Regions from separate parts of the Stenotrophomonas thermophila genome, predicted to be linked through region 2. Evidence: predicted binding sites of a transcription regulator. Region 2 holds the regulator's gene; the other holds the start of a gene.
The links. The regulator HrcA, encoded in region 2, represses chaperone genes, less so after heat shock. The targets are predictions, from matches to a motif close to TTNGCACTCNNNNNNNNNGAGTGCNAA.
Positions count from the first base shown of each region.

Region 1: rpoH (RNA polymerase sigma factor RpoH) is a predicted target of HrcA. The motif match lies at 1,934-1,960, and genes of this name have one in related genera.

Region 1 covers NZ_CVIW01000001.1:124,531-127,940, reverse strand. The annotation lists gene ftsX (permease-like cell division protein FtsX) at 1-121, shown strand, start outside; gene BN1263_RS00595 (response regulator) at 129-971, shown strand; gene ung (uracil-DNA glycosylase) at 981-1,694, shown strand; gene rpoH (RNA polymerase sigma factor RpoH) at 1,972-2,847, shown strand; gene BN1263_RS20810 (RHS repeat domain-containing protein) at 3,101-3,410, shown strand, end outside.
Region 2 covers NZ_CVIW01000029.1:175-3,584, reverse strand. The annotation lists gene dnaK (molecular chaperone DnaK) at 1-564, opposite strand, end outside; gene grpE (nucleotide exchange factor GrpE) at 746-1,261, opposite strand; gene hrcA (heat-inducible transcriptional repressor HrcA) at 1,325-2,389, opposite strand; partial or broken gene BN1263_RS13255 (AAA family ATPase) at 2,505-3,410, shown strand, end outside.

The sequences.
Region 1 (3,410 bases), on a different contig from region 2:
GCACGGCCTGGACCTGCTGCACGGTGGCCTGGTCCTGCTCGGCACGCTGCTGCTGGGCTGGCTGGGTGCGTGGCTGGTCACCGGCCACTTCCTGCGCCAGACCCGACCGACCGACACCTGAGACCGGCATGCAACCGCAAGCGCTGAAGCACCTTGAAGGGCCCGCGACGCGGGTGATGGTGGTCGATGGCTCGAAGCTGGTCCGCAAGCTGATCGCCGACGTCCTGCAGCGCGACCTGCCGGGCGTGGAGGTGATCGGCTGCGACAGCATCGAGGATGCGCAGCAGGCGCTGGCGCAGGGCCCGGTGGACCTGGTGACCACCTCGCTGACCCTGCGTGATGGCGACGGCCTGGCGCTGGCGCGGATGATCCGCGAAGCGGCCGGCCAGGCCTACGTGCCGGTGATCGTGGTGTCCGGCGATGCCCAGCAGCATCTGGAGCAGCGTCGCTTCACCGAGTACGTCACCGACTATTTCGACAAGGCGCTGGGCCACGAGGCGCTGGCGACCTTCATCCGCGGCTATGTGCAGCCGCAGACCATTCCCGGCGCGACCATCCTCTACATCGAGGACAGCCGCGTGGTGGCCGAGGCCACCAAGCGCATGCTCGAACGCCAGCAGTTGAACGTGCTGCACGTGGTCAGCGCCGAAGAGGCGTTCACCCTGCTCACCGCCGAGTCGCTGGGCCGCAGCCGCCATCGCATCGACCTGGTGCTGACCGACGTCACCCTGAAGGGCGAACTGAGCGGCCGCGACGTGGTGCAGCGCGTGCGCGTGGACTTCGGTTACGGCAAGCGCCGCCTGCCGGTGCTGGTGATGACTGGCGACGGCAACCCGCACAACCAGACCGGGCTGCTGCAGTCCGGCGCCAACGACCTGGTACTCAAGCCGATCGAAGAACGGCTGCTGGTCACCAAGGTGCTGTTCCAGCTTCGCCTGGCCCGGTTGAACGATGGACCCCTGATTCGATGAAGTGGTGCAATGATTGATGAAGTAGCGGACACCCCGACGATCCAGCTGGAACCGAGCTGGAAGCAGCATGTCGGCGATTACCTCCTGCAGCCGCAGATGCGCGAGCTGTCCAGCTTCCTGCGCCAGCGCAAGGCCAGTGGCGCGGCGGTATTCCCGCCCGGCCCGCAGATCTTCGCCGCGTTCGACGCCACGCCATTCGAGCAGGTGAAGGTGGTGATCCTCGGCCAGGACCCGTACCACGGCCGTGGCCAGGCGCATGGCCTGAGTTTCTCGGTGCCGCCGGGCGTGCCGGTGCCGCCGTCGCTGCTGAACATCTACAAGGAGATCGAGAGCGATCTCGGTATCCCGCGCCCGGACCACGGCTGCCTGATCCCGTGGGCGCAACGCGGCGTGCTGCTGCTCAATGCCGTGCTGACGGTGGAGGAGGGCAAGGCCGGCGCACACCAGGGCCGTGGCTGGGAAGGCTTCACCGATCACGTGGTGGACGTGCTCAACCGCGAACGCGAAGGCTTGGTGTTCATGCTCTGGGGTGCCTACGCGCAGCAGAAGGGCAAGGTCATTGATACCCGTCGCCATCGCGTTCTGAAGGCCCCGCATCCGTCGCCGCTGTCGGCCCATCGTGGCTTCCTCGGCTGCCGCCATTTCTCGATGGCCAACGAGTACCTGCAGCGTCGCGGCCAGGCCCAGATCGACTGGTCGCTGCCGCCGCGCTCGGTGCTCTGAGCGCCGGCTGGCGGCCGGACCTGAACGCCGGACAACGTTCCCGGCCTGAATGGGCCTCCAGAACGGCCCGTTCAGCTCCGCTTGACCGGAATCGGCCGGTTTCCGGCAGGTAATTGCTTGAATTCCAAGGGATTGTGAATCCCGAAAAGCGCGCTCGCCACTGTCATCAAATCGCGCTACGGTAGGGCTCTGTTTGGGACCAGTGTTGCATCAATAGGATGCTGGAACTTTTTCCTCCTTTAGCAGTCCAAATCCCGGACTGCTAAGATGGGTGCATATGAGCCAGAACACCTCTACTGCCCTTGTGGCAAACAATCTCCCGATTCCCAGTGCGCTCGGTTCGCTGGACGCCTACATCGGTGCCGTGCACCAGATCCCGGTGCTGTCGGTCGATGACGAACAGGACCTGGCCCGTCGCTTCCGCGACGGCAACGATCTGGACGCCGCCCGCGAGCTGGTGCATTCGCACCTGCGCTTCGTGGTGCACGTGGCCCGCGGCTACAACGGCTACGGCCTTGCCCTGGGCGATCTGATCCAGGAAGGCAACATCGGCCTGATGAAGGCGGTCAAGCGCTTCGACCCGGACATGGGCGTGCGCCTGGTCTCCTTCGCCGTGCACTGGATCCGTGCAGAGATGCACGAGTTCATCCTGAAGAACTGGCGCATCGTGAAGGTCGCCACCACCAAGGCGCAGCGCAAGCTGTTCTTCAACCTGCGCAAGTCGAAGACGCGCCTGGGCTGGATGAACGCGGCGGAAGTGAGCGCGGTGGCCAAGGACCTGAACGTGTCCGAGCGCGAAGTCATGGAAATGGAGTCGCGCCTGTCCGGCCGCGATATCGGTTTCGACGCGCCGACCGACGAGGACAACGAACACGCACCGCCGTCGCCGGCTGCGTTCCTGGTTGCCGATGACGAAGACCCGTCGATGGCCTACGAGCGCGAGGACAGCGAAGACAACCAGATGCAGCTGCTGCGCGAAGGCCTGGCCGAACTGGATGCTCGCTCGCGCGACATCATCCGCCGTCGCTGGCTGGACGCCGACAGCAAGGTGACGCTGCAGGAGCTGGCCGACGAGTACGGCGTGTCGGCCGAGCGCATCCGCCAGGTTGAGGCGAACGCGCTGAAGAAGATGAAGGCGCTGTTCACCGCGTAAGGCATAGATCTTAGGTTCGGTTCCTATTTCCGGAACCCGTTCTGATGAAAAGCCCCGGCGTTGGTCGGGGCTTTTCGTTTGGCCGGCATGGCAGTTGGTAATGCCAGCCGCTGATCGGCGGATTCAGTAGTACCGGCCCATGGCTGGCAGTCATGCGCTTCCGGTGGCCGTTCAATCCCTCGCGAGGTTTATAGCCCAGGGCCTGTCCAATTCAGAATGGTCATTTTGGCCTCAGTCCTGGAGTTGGACTCCGATGACTGCCTTCCTGTGCTATGAATGCCAAGCCTTGCTTCAAGGCTCTTTCATGGATTGGAATGATGCGCAGGTTCGGGGGAACTGCAGGCGGTGTGTCGACCCGCTTCGGGGGGCATTTGAAGATCGAACTCGCAAGCTTGGTGCTATAGGCGCCTGGCTGTGCTGCTTGCTGCTGATGGGCCTTGGCCTGTCACCATCCGCAATCGCCCAGACAACGATCACATACATTCACACTGATGCCCTCGGCTCGGTTGTGGCCGAAAGCGATGCCAACGGCAACGTCATCAAACGATATGACTACGAGCCCT
Region 2 (3,410 bases):
CTTGTTGTCGCCCTTGTCCAGGCCATAGGCCAGCGCGGCCGCAGTCGGCTCGTTGATGATGCGCTTGACGTCCAGACCGGCGATGCGACCGGCGTCCTTGGTCGCCTGGCGCTGGCTGTCGTTGAAGTAGGCCGGCACGGTGATGACCGCTTCGGTGACCTTCTCACCGAGGAAGTCCTCGGCGGTCTTCTTCATCTTTTCCAGCACCTTGGCCGAGATTTCCTGCGGCGCCATCTTCTTGCCGTCGCTGGTGGCCACCCAGGCGTCGCCATTGTCATGGGCCAGGATGCTGTACGGGACGTGGGCGATGTCCTTCTGCACCTCGCCATCGGTGAACTTGCGGCCGATCAGGCGCTTCACCGCGTAGAAGGTGTTCTTCGGGTTGGTCACGGCCTGGCGCTTGGCCGAGGCACCGACCAGGACTTCGCCGTCCTTGGTGTAGGCGACGATCGACGGGGTGGTGCGATCGCCTTCCGAATTCTCGATGACGCGGGCCTTGCCGCCGTCCATGATCGCCACGCACGAGTTGGTGGTGCCGAGGTCGATACCAATGATCTTGCCCATGGGGGAGACTCCTGAGGATGCTTGTTGGGGTCAGTCCGGCCGTTCGGCCGGTGGATGAATACGATGTGGGGGAGGCTCGTGGAACATTCAAGCCATCCTCCGAACGCTGTGTTTCCGGTCATCCGGCGCGTTCAGCGTCGGGTCGGGTGGCGGTGGCTGTCCGCCGCCCGGTCCCGCGGGATCACTCGGCGGCCACCACCACCAGCGCCGGCCGCAGCAGGCGCTCGTTGAGCAGGTAGCCCTTCTGGAACACGGTCACCACGCTGCCCGGGGCGGCGCCCGGGGTCGGCGCCTGGCTGATCGCCTGGTGGTGTTCCGGGTTGAACGGCTGGCCGATCGGGTCCAGCAGGACCAGGCCGTTGTCGGCAGCGACCTTGAGCAGCTGCTTGTAGGTCAGCTCCAGGCCTTCGCGCAGCGGATGGGCGTCATCGCCAGCGGCCTTCAGGCCGGCGTCCAGGCTGTCGAACACGGGGAGCAGATCGCCCAGCAGCTTCTCGTTGGCGAACTTGCGGGCCTGTTCGATGTCACGGGCAACGCGCTTGCGCTGGTTCTCCAGGTCGGCGCGCTCACGCAGGGCATCGGCCTTGACCTGTTCGATTTCGGCGCGCAGGCGCTCGACTTCGTCGTTGACGCCGGCGGTGGCGGCCGCATCGGCGGCACTCTGCTGGGATTCGATATCTGGCTGTTCGTGGTTCATGTCTGGGTCCCTGGCGGTCAAACTCCGCCTCCAACCACCCTAGTGTGGGCGGGATGCTGCGTTTCAAGCGTCGGATGTTCCCGGCGTGCGCGAGGCCGGTGAAAAGGCGGCGCCGAGCACATCGGCCGTGGCCTGGACCAGCGGGATCACGCGGTCGTAGGCCATCCGCTTGGGACCGATCACGCCCAGCACGCCCAGCACCTGGCCGTTGGCGGTGTACGGGGCGGTGACCAGCGAGACGCCCTGCAGCGGCATCATCCCGGTCTCCTCGCCGATGAAGATGCGCACGCCCGGCGCCTGGATGGTCCGCTCCAGCAGCTGCAGGATCTCGCGCTTGCTGGAGAACAGCTCGAACAGTTCGCGCAGGCGCTCCAGGTCGGACAGGTCCTGCACCCCCATCAGCCGGGTCTGGCCGGCCACCAGCATGTCGTCGGCCGGCGGCTGCAGGGCCTGTTCGGCCAGTTCGATGCTGTGCGCCAGCAGCTGTTCCAGTTCGGACCGGGCATCGCGCAGTTCCAGCAGCAGGCGGGTGCGGATCTCGGCCAGCGGCAGGCCGGCGAAATGCGCATTGAGGTAGTTGGCGACCTGCTCCAGCTGCCCCGGCGCAAACTCCTGGCGGGTCTCGATCACCCGGTTCTGCACCTCGTTGTCGGCAAATACCAGGATCGCCAGCACCCGGCGCCCGTCCAGCGCCACGAAATCGATCTGGCGGAAGGCGAACTGCTCGCGCCGCGGTGCGCTGACCACGCCGACGAAGTGGCTCATCGCCGACAACAGTTCCGAAGCGCTGCCGAGCAGGGCCTGGGTACTGCCACCGCCGGCCAGCTCCTGGCGCAGGCGGGCCAGCTCGCCCTCGCCCGGCGGCTGCATCTGCAGCAGGCTGTCGACGAATACCCGGTAGCCGTGCGCGGTCGGCACCCGCCCGGCCGAGGTATGCGGCGAGGCCAGCAGGCCCAGGTCCTCCAGGTCGCCGAGGATGTTGCGGATGGTGGCCGGGCTGACCTCCAGCCCGGCCACGCGTGCCAGCGTCTGCGAGCCCACCGGCTCACCGTCCTGGATATAACGCGCGATCAGCGTGCGCAGCAGATGGCGCGCACGCGGGGCAAGCTGGTCGGGAGAACCGTGCATGGAATCAACCTGTGAGACACGGACACTAGATAATGGCGGCGCATCACCTTGGCAAGTCATTGGACCTCCCGCGCCCGCGTGCTAGCGTTGCGCGGCTGCTGATACCCCCTTACCCATGCTCAGACATCTTTCGATCAAGGATTTCGCCGTCGTCCGCGCTACCGAACTGGAGTTCGGGCCAGGCATGACCGTGGTTTCAGGCGAGACCGGCGCCGGCAAGTCGCTGATGGTCGACGCGCTGGGCTTCCTGTCCGGCCTGCGCGCCGACAGCGGCGTGGTCCGCCATGGCGCCGCCCGCGCCGAGCTTTCCGCCGAATTCGCGCTGGAGCAGCTGCAGGCCGCCCGCCAGTGGCTGGCCGACAACGAGCTGGACGACGAGGACCAATGCCAGCTGCGCCGCGTGATCCGCGCCGACGGCGGTTCCCGGGCCTGGATCAACGGCCGCCCGGTGACCCTGGCCCAGCTGGGCGACCTGGCCTCGTTGCTGGTGGAGATCCACGGCCAGCACGAACAGCAGGCCCTGCTGACGCGCCCGTCGCAGCTGGCGCTGCTGGATGCCTATGCCGGCAACGAGAACGAACGCCGCCAGGTACGGCGCGCCGCCGCGGCCTGGCAGGCACTGGTCGATGAATCGCTGGCGCTGTCGCAACAGGGCGACGTCAGTGACCGGATCGGCTTCCTCGAGCACCAGCTGCGCGAACTGGACCGGGAAGACCTTGAGCCGGAATCGATCGCGGCACTCGGCGCCAGCCACCGTCGCCAGGCCCACGCCAGCGCCCTGCTGAGTGCCTGCCAGGCGGCCAGCAACCAGCTCAACGGTGACGACGGCAGCTCCGCGCTGGACCTGTTGCAGCAGGTGCGCCACGAGCTGTCGCGCCTGATCGAACACGACCCACGGCTGGGCGAGGTGGACGGCCTGATCGAGAATGCCTCGATCCAGCTGCACGAAGCCCTGTCGCTGCTTGACCGCGTGCACGACGATCTGGATGCCGACCCGGAACAGTTCGAGGAGAACGAGCGC